2 linked regions of the Krasilnikovia cinnamomea genome follow. The protein of the gene in region 1 interacts with the protein of each later gene in a pairwise test. Links are inferred from orthologs where the notes say so. Each region holds a gene or a part of one and is shown in the gene's direction. Other genes may lie near its edges. The genes, in order: EV385_RS08805 and EV385_RS24680.

Evidence for each region.
Region 2: the proteins of EV385_RS08805 (region 1) and EV385_RS24680 interact in binary tests that used the Escherichia coli proteins (3 or more experiments, as listed by UniProt). The link is inferred for Krasilnikovia cinnamomea from one-to-one orthologs.

The regions. Positions count from the first base shown.
Region 1 is NZ_SHKY01000001.1:1,996,393-2,007,589, forward strand. What follows is about bases 168-4,465. They hold EV385_RS08805 (multifunctional oxoglutarate decarboxylase/oxoglutarate dehydrogenase thiamine pyrophosphate-binding subunit/dihydrolipoyllysine-residue succinyltransferase subunit), read left to right. Parts: upstream 168-560; coding sequence 561-4,265; downstream 4,266-4,465. Other genes in these bases: EV385_RS08800 (ABC transporter permease), read left to right, coding at 168-412; EV385_RS08810 (DUF6104 family protein), read left to right, coding at 4,333-4,465. Outside these bases: more of EV385_RS08800, read left to right, coding at 1-167; more of EV385_RS08810, read left to right, coding at 4,466-4,512; EV385_RS08815 (AAA family ATPase), read left to right, coding at 4,502-5,227; pta (phosphate acetyltransferase), read left to right, coding at 5,299-7,359; EV385_RS08825 (acetate/propionate family kinase), read left to right, coding at 7,356-8,477; EV385_RS08830 (acyltransferase family protein), read left to right, coding at 8,591-9,802; EV385_RS08835 (anti-sigma factor family protein), read right to left, coding at 9,803-10,504; EV385_RS08840 (sigma-70 family RNA polymerase sigma factor), read right to left, coding at 10,501-11,073. UniProt on the Escherichia coli protein: E1 component of the 2-oxoglutarate dehydrogenase (OGDH) complex which catalyzes the decarboxylation of 2-oxoglutarate, the first step in the conversion of 2-oxoglutarate to succinyl-CoA and CO(2).
Region 2 is NZ_SHKY01000001.1:5,388,824-5,398,647, forward strand. Bases 4,213-7,137 are described here. They hold EV385_RS24680 (ABC-F family ATP-binding cassette domain-containing protein), read left to right. Parts: upstream 4,213-4,835; coding sequence 4,836-6,440; downstream 6,441-7,137. Other genes in these bases: ypfJ (KPN_02809 family neutral zinc metallopeptidase), read right to left, coding at 4,213-4,591; EV385_RS24685 (helix-turn-helix domain-containing protein), read left to right, coding at 6,878-7,105; EV385_RS24690 (enoyl-CoA hydratase/isomerase family protein), read left to right, coding at 7,102-7,137. Also shown: Fe-S cluster assembly sulfur transfer protein SufU, read left to right, coding at 1-43; EV385_RS24650 (metal-sulfur cluster assembly factor), read left to right, coding at 171-620; EV385_RS24655 (maleylpyruvate isomerase family mycothiol-dependent enzyme), read left to right, coding at 716-1,471; EV385_RS24660 (LysE family transporter), read left to right, coding at 1,688-2,284; EV385_RS24665 (DNA alkylation repair protein), read right to left, coding at 2,320-3,003; EV385_RS24670 (acVLRF1 family peptidyl-tRNA hydrolase), read left to right, coding at 3,036-3,674; more of ypfJ, read right to left, coding at 3,671-4,212; more of EV385_RS24690, read left to right, coding at 7,138-7,887; EV385_RS24695 (ABC transporter ATP-binding protein), read left to right, coding at 8,000-9,824. UniProt on the Escherichia coli protein: Genetic data indicate it may be involved in ribosome assembly or function.

The DNA.
Region 1 (11,197 bases):
CTTCGCACCGCTCATCCTGCACTCGCTCGACCTCGGCCCGCAGCTCGGCGACCCCGCGGTCTGGCGAGCGATCGGGCTCAACGGCCTGGCGTTCGGACTCTGGGCCGTGCTGGGCGTGGGCGCGGGCGTGCTGATCCGCAGCCAGATCGCGGCCACCGTCGTCCTGACCGCGGTGTACGTGGTCGGCTCGCAGGCGGTCGGGATCATCTTCTTCCTGCTCAGCGAGTACGTGGCGGACTGGTTCTCGAAGCTGCAGGTGATCTTCCCGACGGCGGCGTCGCAGCTGATGATCTCGGGCACCGACCTGCCGGGGAGCCCGCCGCGCTGGGTCGGCGCGGCCGTGCTCATCGGCTACGCGGTGGTGATGGGGCTGATCGGGACGGCGATCATCAAACGGCGCGACGTGTCGTAAGCGTCCAGGGGGCGGAGTAGGCGTTCGTCACAGCCCGGACGTCCGGGTGGGCTGGCGTGGCGCACGGCGTAGCCTTGACGGGAATCCGTTCCGTCCCCTGTGACGATCGCGTCGCGTGTTGACAATGGTGAAAGAGGCGAACACGGAAGTGTCGACCCAGCAGACTTCGCAGGACAATCCACTCGCGGATTTCGGTCCCAACGAGTGGATCGTCGACGAGATGTACCAGCGCTACCTGGCCGACCCGGCCAGCGTCGACCCCGCCTGGCACGATTTCTTCGCCGACTACAAGCCGGCCATGGCTGCCGAGTCCATCGCGACGCCCGACGAGGCGACCGCCGCGAACGCGACCGCCACCGCGGCGCGCGCGGGCACGGACGCCCCGGCCGCCGCGACGGTCGCCCCGGTCAAGCCGACCGTGCCGGCGACCCCGAAGCCTGCTGAGCCCGCAGCCGCCAAGCCCGCCGCCCCGGCGAAGGAGACGGCCGCGGTTCCGGCCGGCGCCAAGGTCACCCCGCTGCGCGGCGTCGCCGCCAAGATCGTGCAGAACATGGAATCCTCGCTGGAGGTGCCCACCGCCACCAGCGTGCGCGCCGTCCCGGCCAAGCTGCTGATCGACAACCGCATCGTGATCAACAACCACCTCGCGCGCGGGCGCGGCGGCAAGGTCAGCTTCACCCACCTGATCGGCTGGGCCATGGTCCGCTCGGTCATCGCGCACCCCGAGATGAACAACTCGTACGCCGAGGTCGACGGCAAGCCGTCCCTCGTGCAGCCCGAGCACATCAACCTCGGCATCGCCATCGACCTCGCGAAGAAGGACGGCTCCCGCACCCTGGTCGTGCCGTCCATCAAGAACTGCGAGCAGATGGACTTCCGCAAGTTCTGGCAGGCGTACGAGGACGTGGTCCGGCGGGCCCGGCGCAACGAGCTGACCATGGACGACTACACGGGCACCACGATCTCGCTCACCAACCCGGGCGGCATCGGCACGGTGCACTCGATCCCGCGCCTCATGGCGGGCCAGAGCGCCATCATCGGCGTGGGCGCCATGGAGTACCCGGCGCCGTACCAGGGGATGTCCGACGAGACGCTGGCCGACCACGCGGTGAGCAAGGTCACGAACCTGACCAGCACGTACGACCACCGGGTCATCCAGGGCGCGCAGTCGGGCGAGTTCCTCAAGTCCATGCACGAGCTGCTGCTCGGCGAGCACGGCTTCTACGACGACATCTTCACCTCGCTGCGCATCCCGTACGAGCCGGTGCGCTGGGTGCGCGACGTGGCGCACACCTCCGAGGGCCAGATCGGCAAGGCGGCCCGCGTGCCGGAGCTGATCCACGCGTACCGGGTGCGCGGGCACCTGATGGCGGACACGGACCCGCTGGAGTTCACGATCCGCCGCCACCCCGACCTGGACGTGCTCCAGCACGGGCTGACGCTGTGGGACCTGGACCGTACGTTCCCGGTGGGCGGCTTCGGCGGCAAGCAGATGATGAAGCTGCGCAACGTGCTCGGCGTGCTGCGCGACACCTACTGCCGCCGGGTGGGCGTGGAGTACATGCACATCCAGGGTCCGGAGGAGCGCCGCTGGATCCAGGAACGCATCGAGATCAAGTACACCAAGCCGGACACCGAGGAGCAGAAGCACATCCTCAACCGGCTCAACGCGGCCGAGGCGTTCGAGACCTTCCTGCAGACCAAGTACGTCGGCCAGAAGCGCTTCTCGCTGGAGGGCGGCGAGTCGCTGATCCCGCTGCTCGACGAGGTGCTGCAGGCCTCCGCCGAGGGCGGGCTGGACGAGATCGTCATCGGCATGGCCCACCGGGGCCGGCTCAACGTGCTGGCCAACATCGTCGGCAAGCCGTACGAAAAGATCTTCAACGAGTTCGAGGGTCAGATGGACCCGAAGTCGGCGCACGGCTCCGGGGACGTCAAGTACCACCTGGGCCAGACCGGCAAGTACACCACCCCGGACGGCGAGCACTCCACCACGGTCAGCGTGGTCGCGAACCCGTCGCACCTGGAGGCGGTCGACCCGGTGCTGGAGGGCATCGTCCGGGCCAAGCAGGACCGCCTCGACCTGGGCATGCACGGCTTCACCGTGCTGCCCGTGCTGGTGCACGGCGACGCCGCGTTCGCGGGCCAGGGCGTGGTCGCCGAGACGCTGAACCTGTCCCAGCTGCGCGGCTACCGCACCGGCGGCACGCTGCACGTGGTGGTCAACAACCAGGTCGGCTTCACCACCGCCCCGGAGTACAGCCGTTCCTCGCTGTACTCCACGGACGTGGCCCGGATGATCCAGGCGCCGATCTTCCACGTCAACGGCGACGACCCCGAGGCGGTCGTGCGGGTCGCGCGGCTGGCGTTCGAGTACCGGCAGGCGTTCAACAAGGACGTCGTCATCGACCTGGTCTGCTACCGCCGCCGCGGCCACAACGAGGGCGACGACCCGTCGATGACCAACCCCCGGATGTACGAGATCATCGACACCAAGCGCAGCGTCCGCAAGCTGTACACCGAGGAGCTGATCGGCCGCGGTGACATCACCGTGGACGACGCCCAGGAGCAGCTGCGCGACTACCAGTCGCAGCTGGAGCAGGTGTTCAAGGCGACCCGGGACGCGGCCGGTTCCCCGCCGCGGCCGCGCAGCGTCGTACAGGAGCCGGATCCCGAGGTGGACACCGCGATCGACCCGGCCGTGGTGCGGGCGATCGGCCAGGCCCACGTGGAACTGCCCGAGGGGTTCACGCCGCACAAGCGGGTCCAGCAGCTGCTCGACCGGCGGGCCAAGATGGCCGCGGACGGCGGCGTCGACTGGGGCTTCGGCGAGCTGATCGCGTTCGGCTCGCTGCTGTCCCAGGGCGTGACCGTGCGGCTCGCGGGCCAGGACTCGCGGCGCGGCACCTTCACCTCACGGCACGCGGCGATCATCGACGCGAAGACGGGCAAGGACTTCCTGCCGCTGTCCACCCTGGCCACCGGCACGGCGCGGTTCTTCGTGCACGACTCGCTGCTCAGCGAGTACGCGGCAATGGGCTTCGAGTACGGCTACTCCGTGGAGAACCCGGACGCCCTGGTGCTGTGGGAGGCGCAGTTCGGCGACTTCGTCAACGGCGCCCAGTCGATCGTCGACGAGTTCATCTCCTCCGGCGAGGTCAAGTGGGGCCAGCGGTCCTCCGTGGTCCTGCTGCTCCCGCACGGCCAGGAGGGCCAGGGCCCGGACCACTCCTCCGGCCGCCCGGAGCGCTTCCTGCAGCTGTGCGCGCAGGACAACATGCGGGTGGCGAACCCGACCACCCCGGCGAACTACTTCCACCTGCTGCGCCGGCAGGCCCTGTCGCCCAAGCGCAAGCCGCTCGTGGTGTTCTCGCCGAAGTCGCTGCTGCGGCACAAGCTGGCCATCTCGTCGGTCGCCGACTTCACCACCGGCCGGTTCCAGCCGGTGCTCGGCGACACCGGCATCAACGGCACCCCGCTGCGGCCCGAGGCCGTCAAGCGGGTACTGCTCTGCTCCGGCAAGGTCTACTACGACCTGTACGCCGCGCGCGCGGAGCGGGGCATCACGGACACCGCCCTGATCCGGATGGAGCAGATCTACCCGCTGCCGGTGGAGGAGCTCAAGGCGGTGCTCGGGCAGTACCCGAACGCCGAGGACTTCGCCTGGGTGCAGGAGGAGCCGGCCAACCAGGGCGCCTGGTCGTTCGTGGCGCTCAACCTGCTCGAGCACCTCGAGGGCGTACGGTTGCGCCGGATCTCCCGGCCCGCGGCCGCCGCGCCCGCGGTGGGCTCGGCCAAGATGCACGACGCGGAACAGTCGGCGCTGATCGAGGCGGCGCTGCCGCGCCCGTGACCGCGCACTGAACAACCTGGGGCGTCCCGCCGATCGGCGGGGCGCCCCTGTCCACCTGGGAGAGTTCGTGTACTTCACCGACCGTGGCATCGAGGAACTCGTCGACCGGCGTGGCGAGGAGACCGTCACGCTGGAGTGGCTGGGCGACCAGCTGCGTACCTTCGTCGACGTGCACCCCGAGTTCGAGACCGCGATCGAGCGCTTCGCCACCTGGCTGGCCCGCGCCGACGAGGACGATGACGAGTAGCGCCCGACGACCGGTCCGCCGGGTCGAGGCGGATCCGACCGCCGAGATCGACCGGGACTCCTGGTGGGCCCGGATTCCCGCCGTGCGCTCCGTGCTGGAGCACGGCCTCGACCTGCCGCCGGGCGTGACGTTCCTGGTCGGCGAGAACGGCTCGGGCAAGTCCACGCTGGTGGAGGCGCTGGCGATCGCGCACGGCCTGAACTCCGAGGGCGGGTCCCGGCACGCCCGGCACCACACCCGGGCCACGGAGTCCCCGCTGGGGGAGGCGCTGCGCCTGGTGCGTACGCCGGGCGGGGCGGGACACGCGTACTTCCTGCGGGCCGAGACCGCCCACGGTCTCTACACGTACCTGCAGGACGAGGTGGGCGACCCGGGCGTGTTTCACGAGCGCAGCCACGGCGAGGGCTTTCTGGAACTGCTGGCGCACAAGTTCAACGGGTACGGCTTCTACCTGATGGACGAGCCGGAGGCGCCGCTGTCGTTCACCTCGACACTGGGCCTGCTGGGCCGGTTGGACGAGATGCGGGCCGTCGGCGCCCAGGTGGTCGTCGCCACCCACTCGCCGGTGCTCACCGCGCTGCCGGACGCCACGATCCTGGAGCTCGGCGAGCACGGCGTCCGCCGGGCCGCCTGGCAGGACCTGGACCTGGTCGCGCACTGGCGGCGCTTCCTGGACCGCCCGTCCGGCTACCTCGGCCCGCTGCTGCGGGGATGAGGCGCAAGTCCCGCGCGACGGAGTCGGCCGGCCCGGGGCCACGGTGATCGGCCGACCGGTACGTTGAGGGTGTGGCGCGCAGCGTGTACGTCGCGGGGTTGGGCCCCGCGGTCGGCAAGGGCATCGTGGCGCTCGGGGTGGTCGAGCTGCTGTCCCGGCAGGTGGCCCGCATCGGAGTGTTCCGGCCGCTGGTCGGCGACCAGGGCCCCGACCCGATCCTGACCCTGCTGATCGACCGGTATCCGACGCTGGCGCCGTACGGGGACTCGTTCGGGATGACCGCCGGTGAGGCGGCCGCGCTGCTGGCCGACGGCCGGCGCGAGGAGCTGATCTCCCGGATCATCGAGCGCTACCGCGAGGTGGAGCGGCGGTGCGCCTCCGTGGTGGTGATCGGCACCGACTTCACCGAGAGCCACGACGGCGCGGACGAGATGCCCCGCGAGCTGGGCCTCAACGCCCGGCTGGCCACGGAGTTCGGCAGTGTCGTCATCCCGGTGGTGAGTGGGCAGGGACGGGTCGACCTGGGCGCGGTGGTGCGGTCGGCGTACCACTCGCTGGTGGACCTGCACGCGACCGTCGTCGCCGTGGTCGCGAACCGGGCGCAGCCCGGCGCGCCCACCCCGGCCGGGCTGCCGGTACCGGTGTACGTCGTGCCGGAGGTGCCCGCGATCTCGTCTCCGACGGTGGCCGAGGTGGCGGCGGCGCTCGACGCCACCGTGGTCAGTGGCAACGCGGCGGCGCTGGACCGCGACGTCCTCGACTACGTGGTCGGCGCCGCGCACGTGCCCGCGGTGCTGGAGCACCTGACCGACGGCGGCCTGCTGATCACCCCGGGTGACCGGTCGGACCTGCTGGTGGCCGCGAGCGCCGCGCACGCGGCGGGCAACGTGACACTGGCCGGGCTGGTGCTGACGATCGGCACGCCGCCCGACCCGCGGGTGGTGAAGGTGATCGAACGGCTGAACACCGGCCTCGCCATGCTGGTGGTGAAGACGGACAGCTACGACACGATCGCGGCGGCGGGCCGAATCGAGGCCCGGCTGGGCCCGGCCACCCCGCGCAAGGTGGAGGCGGCGCTCGGCGCGTTCGAGACCAATGTGGACATCGCCGAGCTCAACCGGCTGCTCGACGTCACCCGCTCCAGCCGGCGGACCCCGCTGATGTTCGAGTACGACCTCATCGACCGGGCCCGCGCGGACCGGCGGCACCTGGTGCTGCCGGAGGGCACGGACGAGCGGATCCTGCGCGCCACCGAGACGTTGCTGCGCCGTGGGGTCGCCGACCTGACCCTGCTGGGCGACCCGGCCGAGATCACCCGCCGAGCGCGGGAACTCGGCGTGGAGATCGACGGCGCGCGGCTGGCGGACCCGGCGACCAGCGAGTGGCGCGACCGCTTCGCCCGCCGGTACGCCGAGCTGCGTACCCATCGCGGTGTCTCGCTCGACCTGGCCTACGACGTGGTCCGCGACGTCAGCTACTTCGGCACGCTGATGGTCGACGCCGGGCTGGCGGACGGCATGATCTCCGGTGCCACGCACACCACGGCGGCGACGATCCGCCCGGCGTTCGAAATCATCAAGACCGTGCCCGAGGTGTCGGTGGCCTCCAGCGTGTTCTTCATGCTGCTGGCCGACCGCGTCCTGGTGTACGGCGACTGCGCCGTCAACCCCGACCCGGACGCGACGCAACTGGCCGACATCGCGGTGTCGTCCGCGCAGACCGCCGCCGCGTTCGGCATCGAACCGCGGGTGGCGATGCTGTCGTACTCGACCGGCAGTTCCGGCGCGGGCGCCGACGTGGAGAAGGTGGCCGCCGCGACGGACCTGGTCCGGTCCCGCCGCCCCGATCTGCCGGTCGAGGGCCCGATCCAGTACGACGCCGCGATCGACCCGGCGGTCGCCGCCGCGAAGCTGCCCGACAGCGCGGTCGCGGGCAAGGCGACGGTCTTCGTGTTCCCGGACCTGAACACGGGCAACAACACCTACAAGGCGGTGCAGCGGTCGGCGAACGCGGTCGCGGTGGGCCCGGTGATGCAGGGGCTGCGCCGCCCGGTGAACGACCTGTCCCGCGGCGCGACGGTCAAGGACATCGTCAACACGGTGGCGATCACGGCGATCCAGGCGGCGACATGACCCGAATCCTCGTCCTCAACACCGGCTCGTCGTCGGTCAAGTACCGGCTGTTCGACGGGACCGCGACGGTCGCCAAGGGGCTGGTCGAGCGGATCGGCGAGCCGGGCGGCGAGGTGCACGACCACGAGACCGCGCTGCGGCAGATCATGGAAGGCATCGACCTGGCCGGGCTGGTCGCGGTCGGGCACCGGGTGGTGCACGGCGGCAGCGAGTTCACCCGGGCCACGGTCATCGACGACGAGGTCGCGGCCACGATCGCGCGGCTGGTGCCGCTGGCGCCGCTGCACAACCCGCCCGCGCTCAGCGGCATCGACGTGGCCCGCAAGCTGCTGCCGGAGGTGCCGCAGGTCGCCGTGTTCGACACGGCGTTCCACGCCACGATCCCGCCCGAGGGCGTCACGTACGCGATCGACGCGGGCCTGGCGCAGCGCTGGGGCGTGCGGCGCTACGGCTTCCACGGGACGTCCCACGCGTACGTGGCGCGGCGCACGGCCGAGCTGATCGGCGTGCCCGCCGACCGGGCCGACATCATCACCGTGCACCTGGGCAACGGCGCCAGCGCCTGCGCGGTGCGGGGCGGGCGCAGCGTCGCCACGTCGATGGGCATGGCGCCCCAGGGCGGCCTGGTCATGGGTACGCGCAGCGGCGACATCGACCCCGCGATCGTCTTCCACCTGCACCGGGTGGCCGGGCTGTCGATCGACGAGGTCGAGGACATGCTGACCCGTCACGCGGGGATGCGCGGCCTGGCCGGCGAGAACGACATGCGCGAGGTGGAGCGGCGCCTGGCGGAGGGCGACCCGGCGGCCACCCTGGCGGTGGACGTCTACTGCCGACGGATCCGCGAGTACGTCGGCGCGTACCTGGCCGTGCTGGGGCGGGCCGACGCGATCGCGTTCACGGCCGGGGTCGGCCAGCATTCACCGATCGTGCGGGGCCGGGCACTGGCGGGCATGACCGCGCTGGGCATCAGCGTCGACCCGGAGCGTAACGAGCGCAACGCGCCGGTGATCTCCCCGGACGGGGCGCCGGTCGCGGTGTGCGTGGTGCCCACGGACGAGGAACTGGAGATCGCCGAACAGACCCGGGCGACCCTGGACGGACGGGTGGCCGGCTGAGGCCACCCCCGTTCGGGCGGTCGAGACGAACGCCACCTTTCCGCCGCCCGGCAGATCCCACTATTCTGGTCGCTTCCGTCCCCCGGCAGCCGACAGAAGTTGATCCCTCACCTATGCCCACACTTGGCTTCAGGGCCCGCCCGGCCATCCTGCCGAAGCGCCTGGATTCCCTGACCAGCCTGCGGTTCTTCGCGGCCTTCGCGGTTTTCGCCCACCACTTCACGGGCGTGGGAGGCGGGACCGGTTTCGGGCGCTCACCGCTGATCTACCCGTACTCGGAGATCGGTGGACACGGCGTCACCTTCTTCTTCGTGCTCTCCGGCTTCCTGATGATGTGGGTCTTCAAGCCCCACGAGCATCCCGGTGCCTTCTACTGGCGCCGCATCGGCCGGATCTGGCCGGCCCACCTCGTCGCGCTCGTGCTCGGCGTGTACGCCTACTACATCGCGGCGCACAAGACCATCCACTGGCCCAGCGTGCTCTCCTCGGTCTTCCTCGTCCAGAACTGGTTTCCCCAGGTCACGCCCACCCTTCCGGGCAACGAGGTGACCTGGACGCTCAGCGTCGAAGTGCTCTTCTACGCGCTGTTCCCGCTGCTGGGGCGGGTCGCCGCCCGGATGCGCACGCGCTGGCTGGTCGCGGCCACCGCAGCCGGTCTGATCGGGATGTGGGCCGTCCACTGGTTCGCGACCGCGCACTTCTCCCGGCCGCATGCCGGCTGGGTCATGCGCCACCCGCTGGTGTACCTGCCGGAATTCCTGCTTGGCATGACCCTCGCGCTGGCCGTGAGCCGCGGCTGGCGGCTGCCGCTGCGCCCGGTGGTGCCGGTCACCCTGCTGCTCGGCTACGTCTTCTGCTACTACCAGGGCCGGATGCGGCTGTCCGACCCCGTGGTGGCGCAACTCGACTTCACCGTACGGCCGGTGATCGCGATCCTGTCCGGCCTGATCATCGTGGCGTTCGTCCAGCGCGAGGTGCGGGGGCTGCGCGGCCTCCTGAACGCCAGGCCGCTCGTACTGCTGGGCCTGTGGTCGTACAGCTTCTACCTGATCCACCACTCGATCAGCCGGCTGGCGACCTACCAGTGGGGCCGGATGCCGGACAACGACGCGGTGCTGTTCACGATGCTCGGCATGGCCGTGGTGGTGAACGCGATGTCCTGGGCGCTGTTCGCCTACGTGGAGGAACCGGCCGAGAAGTGGTGGCGCGAGCACACCCCCCGGCGCTGGCTGGACCGCCAGGGGCCCGGCCCGGCCCGGGCGGTGATCCCGGCGCGGCGCGACGGGACCGACCTGAGCCCTGAGCCGGAGCCCGCCCCCGTCTAGCTACACCGGGACCGAGACCAGCTTCGCTCCCTCGACGGTCTCCACCTCGATCGCGGCGACGTCGCCGGGCGCGACCAGGGCGAAGCCGTCCAGGTTCGTGCCGGTCGGCTCGCTGGCGGCGGAGACGAGCCAGCTGCCCGCCTCGCGTCGGCTGCCGTCGCGCGCGACGACCATCAGCCGGCAGCGCTGCCCGGCCGCGATCCCGCTCACCGAGGCGTTGACCCGTACCCAGCCGGCGGCCGGACGGACCGCCACGCTCATCCGCGCGCCGGACGCCGGGTCCTGCGCCGATCCGAGCATGGTCCCCGGCGCGGAGGCCGGCGTCGTCACCGGCGGAGGGAGCGCGCCCGGCGGCGGGGCGGTGGCGCGCCCCAGGACCGCACCCCCGCCCAGGACGGCGCCGCCCACCGCCACCGCCGCGGCCGCCACCGTCGCCCGCCGCCGCCAGTCCTGCCGGCCGCGCTCCTTGCGTACCGTTCGCAGGGTGCGCTGCAGCAGCAACTCGCCGTCGGCCGGTGGCCCGTCGATCAACGCCTCCGGCGGGACCCCACCGAGGGCGGTCTCGACGCCGCGCAGATCGTCCACCTCAAGCCGGCATGCCTGGCACGACGCGATGTGCTGGTCCACCGTGGATACCTCCTGCTCATCCAGGGCATTGAGCACGTAGGCGCCGAGCAGAGGAGTCACGTGTTCGGTGGTCATCCGGCCACTCCCTTCATGGCGACCATCTGGCCGTGCGGTTGCGCCGGTTGACTGGTGAACGCCTCACGCATCCGCCGTAACGCGTAGTAGGTGCGCGACTTGATCGTGCCCGGCGGTACCCCGAGTGCGTCGGCGGCCTCGGCCACGGTGTGACCCTGGAAGTAGATGGCGTGCAGGACGTCGCGGTGCTCGGGTGACAACTGCTCAAGCGCATCGAGTACGACGATGGAGTCCACGACCCCTTCGGCGTGGTCGTCGCGTACCGGCACGGTGGCCGGGGACTCCGGCACCTCCGTGGGACGCCGCGACCGGGCGCGGAACCGGTCGGTCACGATGTTGCGGGCGACCGTGAGCAGCCAGCCACGGACCGAACCCTTGCTGTTGGTCAACGCCTCCGGATGTCGCCAGGCACGGAGCAGGGTCTCCTGTACGACGTCCTCGGCCGCGGCGCGGTCGCCGGTGAGGCGGTTGGCATACGCCAGCAGGGCACCACCGTGTTCCTCGTACAACGCGCGGATCAGCACCTCGTCGGTGGCGGTGTCCTTGCGGCGGGACCACACGGCAGCCATTCGCGCCTCCTCCTCACCCGTGGTGCTGGCCGGGCGATGCCATTGGTGGACTGCTCTGGTGCACGCCCCGCGAAGCGTCCCGGTTCATTTCCTTGCGGAAAGAGTCGGCCATGCCACAGTCGTA
Region 2 (9,824 bases), 3.4 Mb from region 1 along the record:
GGCACGCGCCGGAGTGGGCGTCAACCCTGAAGTCACGGCATGACCGGAGCCTCGGCGCGTCGATGAGGAACATGGCATGGCCGGGCGTAGCGAGAAGCGTGCCGGTGTGCCGAAAATGAGCACAGCGTGACCGCGCGTACGGGGCGTGGCACGTCGCGAAAGGACACGGCATGAGCGACAGGACCGTCGAAGAGATCGCCGCGGACGCCGCGGACACCGCCGGCCCGGACGACGCGACCTCGGCGAACGCCATTGCGGATTCCAAGGCCGGCGTCCTCAAGCCGGACGCCCCGGCCAGGGCGTCCGCCGCCGACGTCGAGGAGGCGATGCGCGACGTTGTCGACCCCGAGCTCGGCATCAACGTGGTGGACCTCGGCCTGCTGTACGGCACCCACATCGACGACGAGAACGTCGTCACGCTCGACATGACCCTGACGTCCGCGGCCTGCCCGCTGACCGACGTGATCGAGGACCAGACCCGGCAGGCGCTGACCGGCGGCCCCGGTGGTGGCATCGTCAGCGACTTCCGGATCAACTGGGTGTGGCTGCCGCCGTGGGGCCCCGACAAGATCACCGACGACGGCCGGGAACAGCTCCGGGCGCTCGGCTTCAACGTCTGACCCGCGCCGTACCCGACCCGGTAGCCCGCACGGTGCGCTGTGCGCGGTGCGCGGCGGACGCGGTGACTGTCGGACCGGGGTGCTACAACCACCGCATGACGCCGACACCATCCCTGTCCGAGCTGTTGTCGTTGATCGACGAGCGCTCCGCCGCGCTGCGCGCCGCGGTGGACGCCGCCGGTGCCCTCGATGTCCCGGTGCCCGGCTGCCCGGACTGGTCCCTGCGCGAGCTCACCATCCACCTCGGCGAGGTACAGCGGTTCTGGTCCGTGGTCGTCGCCGACGCGGACCCGGACGGCGCGCCGTCGCACGACCGCATCCCCGACCCCGAGCCGCTCGGTGACCTGCTCACCTGGTCGGCCGAGTCCACCCGGCTCCTGCTGGACGCGCTGACGCAGGCCGGCCCGGATCGGCCGTGCTGGACGTGGTGGGGCCCGTCGGGTGCGCCGATGACGGCCGCAGCGGTGGCCCGCCACCAGGTGCAGGAGGCCGCGGTGCACGCGTTCGACGCGCAGGAGGCGATCGGCAAGCCGGAACCCCTGCCGTCCGCGGCCGCGATCGACGGGGTCGCGGAGTTCGTCCAGGTCGGTCTCGGCTCCGAGGGCGCCTGGCCGCACGACCCGGCTCGGATCGCCTTCGCGGCGGCCGAGGGGTCCTCCTGGCCGGTCGAGCTGTCCGCCGAGGGGGTCAGGCTCGATCCGACCGGCGGCGCCGCGCCGCTGGCCACCGTCCGCGCACCGGCCAGCGACCTGGTCCTGGCCCTGTACCGGCGGATTCCGCTGGACCGGGTCCAGGTCGACGGCGACCGCGCCGTAGTGGAGCGGCTCCTGGCCTGGGGTGACACGGAGTGAGGCCCCCTCGGTGGCGGCGCCCCGTGAGGCCCGCGGTTGAAGGTTTGTGAGGAGGTCGCCGGGCGTCACAATTCGCTGGCCGAGGAGAGCCGGGAACGTGCACCATGGCCCCGTGACCAAGCCTGAGACGTCCCGCCGCCCGACTGTCGCCGCCCTTCTCCGGGCCGGCCGACAGCAGGCGCGCGCGGGCGCCCGGCCGGTCCGTACCGGTCAGTCGTGACCGCCCCGTTCCTGGCCGGCGTGGTCGCCGGGTATGGCGTGGCCATCCCCGTGGGCGCCATCGCCGTGCTGATCGCGGGTCTGAGCGCCCGGACTTCGCTGCGCGTGGGCGCGGCGGCCGGTCTCGGCGCGGCCACGGCCGACGGCATCTACGCGCTGGCGGCCGTGCTCGGTGGCGCGGCGCTGGCCGGACTGGTGGCCCCGATCGCGGTTCCGCTGCGCTGGGCGGCCGCGGCGGTGCTGCTCGGCCTCGCCGCGCACACCGCCTGGAGCGCCCTGCGACCGCGCCGCTCCGGCGGTCCGGCGCGCACGGACGAGACCACACCGCTGCGGGCGTACCTCGGGATTCTGAGCCTGACGCTGCTCAACCCGGCCACCGTCGTGTATTTCGCGGCGCTGGTCCTGGGGCGCGGCGGCTCCGGTGGCGGGGTGATGTTCGTGCTGGGCGCGTTCGTGGCGTCGGCCAGCTGGCAACTGCTCATCGCCGGTGGCGGGTCGCTGGCGGGTCGGATGCTGACCGGGGAACGGGCCCGGCTGGTGACCGCCCTGGTGTCGAGCGCCGTGATCGCGGTACTGGCGATCCAACTGCTCTGAGCGACCCGGTGCCAAGCGGCACCGGCCCGGCGCGGCTACAAGTGCTTTGTGGCCTCGCGCACCGACAGCCCGGACAACTGGTCGCGGTGCGCCGCCACGTAGCGGCGGACCGCGTCCGGGTCGGTGCGGGCGTACTGGCGCAGCGCCCAGCCGATCGCCTTTCGGACGAAGAAGTCGCGGTGCCCGGCCTGCCGGGTGCAGTAGCCGAACAGCCGCTCGGTGTCCGTGTCCGCGCCGTACCGCAGCTGGTGCAGGATCGCGGTCCGGACCAGCCACATGTTCTCGTCGGTGGCCCAGGCGTCCATCTCGGCGACGAGTACGGGGTGGCGCTGGACGAGGCCGCCGACCGCCCAGGTGGCCAGCGGGTCGACGGTGTCCCACCAGGACTTCGTGGTGATCAGGGTGCGCAGCGTGGCAAGGAAACCGGGACCGGTCACCGCCGCGTGGCGGCGCAGGTAGGTGCAGGCGAAGTACTGGTACTCCCGCTCCGGAAGGTCCCAGCAGGCCAGCACGATGCCGCGCAGGTCGTCCTCGGCCGGCTTGGGCAGCCCGGTCCACACCGTACGGTTCAGCGCGGTCTGGGTCGGCGCGGGCAGCCCGAGGAACGGGAACTGGTCGCGCATGTACGCCGCCGCCTGCGCGGCCCGTACCGGTTCGCGGGCGGCGGAGTAGGTGCCGACGAGCCGGTCCAGGACCTCGTCGGCGAGCGCTCGGGACATGCAGCGATCATGCCATCGGTACAGTCGGGGCCATGAGCGCACGTCCCGCCGCCGGGGGCGGCCGCTGGGTCGATGTCGCGCCGGAGCGCCTGCCGCGCTGGCTGGAGAACTTCGCGACCCGGCACGGGGCGTACACGCAGCAGGGTCTGACCGTGGTGGCCGCGGACGGCGCGTCGGCCGAGCTGGCCGCGCCGCCCGGGGCGCCGGCCGTCACCGATCTCGACGGGCTGCTGCGGGCGGCGGCCGCGCCGCGCCGGCTCGGCCTGCTGCTGGCCCGCAAGGGCGCGGTCGCGGTCGGCGTCGCCGAGGGCGCCGAGCTGGTCGCCTCGAAGGTGGAGACGCACTACGTTCAGGGCCGGACCGCTGCGGGCGGGTGGTCGCAGCAGCGTTTCGCGCGCCGCCGCGACAACCAGGCGCGCGCGGCCGCTGCCGACGGCGCCGACATCGTCGCGCGGTTGCTGCTGCCCGAGGTACGCACGCTGGCGGCGCTGGTGACCGGCGGCGACCGGACGGCCGTGGACGCCGTCCTGACCGCGCCCGCGCTCGCGCCGGTGGCCGGACTGCGCGCGGAGCGGTTCCTGGATGTCCCCGAGCCCCGGCGCGCGGTGCTGCTGGGGGCGGTCACCGCGGCCCGGGCCGTGCGCATCCTGGTCCGCGACCACGGGGACTAGATCGCGCCGGCGGCGAAGGTGTCGCAGCTCCTCGGGTCGCCGGACTGGAATCCCGTGGCGAACCAGTGCTGGCGCTGGGCGCTGGTGCCGTGCGTGAACTCCGCCGGGTTGATGCTGCCGCCGCCGCGCCGCTGCAGCGCGTCGTCGCCGATCTTGCCGGCGGTGTCCAGGCCCTCCTGGATATCCTGCTCGGTGAGGCGCTTGAAGATCTTCTTGCCGGTCGCGGTCTCGGTCCCGGTGGCGTTCCTGGCCCACGCCCCCGCGTAGCAGTCGGCCTGCAGCTCCAGGCGGACCGAGAGCTGGTTCGCGTGCTTCGGGTCGCGCTGCTGTTCGCGGCGCATCTGCGCCTCGGTACCCAGCAGGTCCTGGACGTGGTGGCCGTACTCGTGGGCGAGCACGTACGGCTGGGCGAACTCGCCGGGGGCGCCGAGGGACTCCCCGAGCACCCGGTAGAAGGTGAGGTCGATGTAGACCTTGTCGTCGGCCGGGCAGTAGAACGGTCCGACGCCCGAGTCGGCGCGGCCGCAGCCGGTCCGTACGACGTTGGAGAAGTACACCGTCTTGGCGGGCCGGTAGCTCTCGTTGAACGCGCGCGGCAGCGCCTCGGCCCAGTAGTTCTGGATCGAGTTGACGTACAGGTTGTTGCGGCAGTCGAGCTGCTTGAGCTTGTCGGGCTGCGAGCACTCCTGCGCCAGCACGGTGTTGTCGCCGGTCTGGTTGCCGCCGCCGTCACCGGTGAACTGGTTGATGCCGAAATAGCCGGTGACCAGGGCGATGACCACCGAGACGACGATGCCGGTGAGGCCGCCCCCGCCGATCGGCAGGCCGGCGAAGCCACCACCGCCCCCGCCGCCACCAGAGCCGCGTCGGTCCTCGATCTGGCTGGTGTCGATCTCGGCGTTCTCGTTGAGCTCCATCTTCCCCTCACTGAGCCGGCCCGGGTGCCCGCGCTGTACCCACAATGGCGGCCCGGGCGTGGCCGGCCTGTACCCGCTGATCGTGCCCGCTAATCGGTTGGGGGCCGTATCGGCCGGGTCGCTAGTATGGGCGGGTGCTGCTCTGCGAAGGCTGACCGCCCCCGCGCCGACCGCGGTCGTACCCGGTCGGCGTCGCCGCGTGCCCTGAGCCAGCCGGACCCCTGCGAGAGCGAGACGTCTTCCCATGATCACCGCCACCGGACTCGAACTGCGTGCCGGCGCCCGCATCCTGATGTCGCCCACCACGCTGCGGGTGCAGCCCGGCGACCGGATCGGCCTGGTCGGGCGCAACGGCGCCGGCAAGACCACCACGCTGAAGGTGCTGGCCGGGGAGGGGCAGCCGTACGCCGGGGCGGTGGAGCGGCGCAGCGAGGTCGGCTACCTGCCGCAGGACCCGCGTACGGGTGACCTGAACGTCACCGCCCGCGACCGGGTGCTGTCCGCCCGCGGCCTGGACACGCTGCTGGCCGAGATGCAGAAGCTCGAGGTGCAGCTGGAGGAGAGCGCGGACGAGAAGCTGGTGCGCCGCTACGGCACCCTGGAGGACCAGTTCGCCAGCCTCGGCGGGTACGCGGCCGAGGCCGAGGCGGCCCGCATCTGCGCCAACCTGGGCCTGCCGGACCGGGTCCTCGCGCAGACCATCGGCACCCTCTCCGGCGGTCAGCGCCGCCGCATCGAGCTGGCCCGGATCCTGTTCCGGGACGCCGCCGAGGGTGGCAAGGGCATCCTGCTGCTCGACGAGCCGACCAACCACCTGGACGCGGACTCGATCGCCTGGCTGCGCGGCTACATGGCCCAGCACAAGGGCGGCCTCGTGGTGATCAGCCACGACGTGTCGCTGCTGGAGGCGGCGGTCAACAAGGTCTGGTATCTGGACGCGAACCGCTCGGTCGTCGACGTCTACAACGTGGGCTGGAAGACGTACCTGGAGCAGCGCGAGACCGACGAGCGGCGGCGTCGCCGCGAGCGCGCGAACGCGGAGAAGAAGGCCGGGGCGCTGATGGCCCAGGCGGACAAGATGCGCGCGAAGGCGACCAAGACGGTGGCCGCGCAGAACATGGCCCGGCGCGCGGAGCGGCTGCTCAGCGGCCTGGAGGAGAGCCGGGTGTCGGACCGGGTCGCCAAGGTGCGCTTCCCGACCCCGGCGCCGTGCGGCAAGGTGCCGCTGACCGCCTCGGAGCTGTCCAAGTCGTACGGCTCGCTGGAGATCTTCACCGATGTCGGGGTGGCGGTGGACCGCGGCTCGCGGGTCGCGATCCTGGGGCTCAACGGCGCGGGCAAGACCACCCTGCTGCGCATCCTGGGCGGCCTGCTGCAGCCGGACACCGGCGAGGTACGGCCGGGGCACGGGCTGCGGCTGGGCTACTACGCCCAGGAGCACGAAACCCTGGAGGTCGACCGTACGGTGCTGGAGCACATGCGCAGCGCCGCGGCGGAGCAGACCGACACGGAGCTGCGCAAGATCCTCGGCGCGTTCCTGTTCTCGGGCGACGACGTCGACAAGCCCGCCGGGGTGCTCTCCGGCGGCGAGAAGACCCGCCTTGCGCTGGCGACGCTGGTCTGCTCGGGCGCCAACGTGCTGCTGCTCGACGAGCCGACGAACAACCTCGACCCGGTGAGCCGGGAGCAGGTGCTGGACGCGATCGCCAACTACCCGGGCGCGATCGTGCTGGTCACCCACGATCCGGGTGCGGTGGTGGCGCTCAAGCCGGACCGCGCGATCCTGCTGCCCGACGGCGACGAGGACGCGTGGAGCGACGAGCTGCTGGAGCTGGTCGAGCTGGCCTGACCCGGTGGGTCAACGGCATCGTCGGTTGTCAACCGCCGCCCACACAACATGTGCGACATCTGCGCGGTGCGGCACGGGTCCCGGCCCGGCTCGCGCGCCGGCGCCGGGCCCGACGCCGCACTCCCGGGATCGTACGGTAAGCGTTTGAGGACGCTGCGTGACGCCGCGGTGTGCCGCGGGCATGGTCATTTCCGCAGGTGATCGATGGTGCGTGAGCCGCCGCTCGGCGCATCGGGCGCGGCTGAGCGTGGCGGGGGCCGTCCGGGTCCGGCGGCCGCGCCGTCCTCCCGGCATCGATGCGCTTGGTCACCGTCGGGTTCCTGACAGTGGTAAATGGGCACGTTGGCTAACGCCGGATACCTAGCGCATGATCGTCCGAGGCGGTCTAATAGGTGGGACCGTATCGAACCGCACAGTCTGGGACGTGAGGATTCAACATGGCAGCCACCGGCACAGCCACCAGCACTGAGAAGGGTCGCCGAATCGTCGGTAGCGAGCGTCAGACGCTCGCCAAGGATCTGGTCAAGCGTTACACCTCCGGCGAAAGCATCCGCGCGCTGGCCGCCTCGACCGGACGGTCGTACGGTTTCGTGCACCGGGTGCTCACCGAGTCGGGCGTGCAACTGCGCCAGCGTGGCGGCGCCCGGCGCCGGAAGAAGGCGTGACGACCGACAGCGCTGATCGCGCGGGCGACGCGGGCGTTCGCTGGGAACAGGCGGGGCCGGTAGCGACGGTGACGTTGTGCCGGCCCGATGTCCTCAACGCCCAGACCCCGGCCATGTGGTCGGAGTTGGAAAACATTTCCCGTAAATTGCCGGGGGACGTGCGGGTCGTCATTCTCCGAGGGGAAGGGCGTGCGTTTTCCGCGGGCCTCGATCTGTCGGTCGCGCGGGGCACGGGCGACGCCGCCCTCGCCCAACTGGCCCGATTGTCGCCGGAGGAGTGCGCCGAGCGAATCGCGGGCTTCCAGGCCGCGTTCACCTGGCTGCGGCGGCCCTCCTTGCTGACGATCGCGGCGGTGCACGGGCACGCCATCGGGGCGGGATTCCAACTGGCGCTGAATTGCGACCTGCGGATCCTGGCCGACGACGCCCGGTTCTCCATGGCCGAGGTGACCCTCGGCCTGGTGCCCGACCTCGGCGGCACCAAGCGGCTCACGGAACTGGTCGGGTACGCCCGCGCGCTGGAGATCTGCGTGACCGGGCGGCGGATCGCGGCCGACGAGGCCGCGCGGCTGGGCCTGGCGACGGCCGTGGTGCCGGGCGCGGAGCTCGACGGCGCGGTCGCCGACCTGACCGCGGCGGTGCTGTCGGCTGACGGAGCAGCGGTGGCCGAGATCAAGGCGCTGCTGGCCGGGGCGGCCGACCGCACGTACGACGAGCAGGATCGCGCCGAACGCGAGGCGCAGACGCGGCGATTGCGGGACTTGGCGGGCACCGGCGAGTGAGGCCCACTCAGGAGTAAGGCACATCCGGGAATACGGGCGTTACCTGCGAGGTTGTCAGACCCTGCGGGCACACTTGTTCCGCACGTGGTCGTCCACACCCCGGAGGTGACGCATGGGCCCGGGCTCATCCGCCGGTTCCAGCTGGGGAATGCTGCGCTCGATCCAGAACTCGGACCGGGTCGCCCAGCACAACCTCAGCCGTGGCACGACGCGGCGCATCCTGACCTTCGCGCGGCCGTACCGCCGCGACATCGGAGTGTTCCTCGTCACCGTGGTGCTGGCCGCCTGCATCGGCGTGGCCACGCCGGTCCTCGCCGGTCACGTCGTCAACGCCATCACGGCCGGCGGGCCGGAGGCCACCAGCCTCGTCGTGCGGCTGGCCGTGGCCATCGCCGTCCTGGCGGTCGCGGACGCGTTCCTGTCGCTGGCCCAGCGGTGGTATTCCGCGCGCATCGGCGAGGGCATCATCCTCGACCTGCGCACCCAGGTGTACGACCACGTCCAGCGCATGCCGCTGCAGTTCTTCACCCGGACCCAGACCGGCGCCCTGGTGAGCCGCCTCAACAACGACGTCCTGGGTGCCCAGCGCGCCTTCACCTCCACCCTGTCCGGGGTGGTCAGCAACGTCATCCAGCTCGTGCTCACCGCCGCCGTGATGTTCACCCTGTCCTGGCAGATCACGGTGCTGTCGCTGCTGCTGCTGCCGGTGTTCATCATCCCGGCCCGCCGGGTCGGCAAGCGGCTGGCCGAGATCACCCGCGAGTCGTACAACCTCGACGCCAAGATGAACGCGACCATGACGGAGCGGTTCAACGTCTCCGGCGCCCTGCTGGTCAAGCTGTTCGGCCGCCCCGACACCGAGGCCGCCCGGTTCGGCGAACGCGCCGCCCGGGTCCGCGACATCGGGGTGCAGAGCGCGATGTACTCGCGCACCTTCTTCGTCGCCATGCTGCTGGTCGCGTCGCTGGCCCAGGCCCTGACGTACGGGCTGGGCGGCTGGCTGGCGGTCACCGGCAGCGTCACCGCCGGCACCGTGGTCACCCTGGCGCTGCTGCTCACCCGGCTGTACGGCCCGCTCACCGCGCTGAGCAACGTCCGGGTCGACGTGATGAGCGCGCTGGTGTCGTTCGACCGGGTGTTCGAGGTGCTCGACCTGCGCCCCGGCATCGAGGAGAAGCCCGACGCGACGCCGATCCCCAGCGGCTCCGGCCGGGTCGAGTTCCGGGACGTGCACTTCCGCTACCCCAGCGCGGGTGAGGTCTCCCTCGCCACGCTGGAGGACGTGGCCGCGCTGGACCGTACGCGTAACGCGCCCGTGCTGCGCGGGGTCGACTTCACGGTGGAGCCGGGCCAGATGGTGGCGCTGGTCGGCCCGTCCGGCGCCGGGAAGTCCACCACCTCGATGCTGGTGTCCCGGGTCTACGACGTCACCGACGGTGCCGTGCTGGTCGGCGGGGTGGACGTGCGCGACGCCACACTGGACTCGCTGCGCGACACCATCGGCGTGGTCACTCAGGACTCGCACCTGTTCCACGAGACCATCGCGGAGAACCTGCGCTACGCGCGCCCCGACGCCACCGAGGCCGACATGTGGGAGGCGCTGCGCGGCGCCCAGGTCGCCGACCTGGTCGAGGCCCTGCCCGACGGGCTGGACACGGTGGTCGGCGACCGCGGATACCGCTTCTCCGGCGGCGAGAAGCAGCGCATCGCCATCGCCCGGCTGCTGCTCAAACACCCGTCGATCGTCATCCTGGACGAGGCCACCGCCCACCTGGACAGCGAGTCCGAGGCCGCGGTGCAGCGGGCGCTGAGCAAGGCCCTGGAGGGGCGTACCGCGCTGGTCATCGCCCACCGCCTGTCCACGGTCCGCGACGCTGACCAGATCCTGGTGCTCGACGAGGGCCGGATCGTCGAGCGGGGCCGCCACACCGAACTGG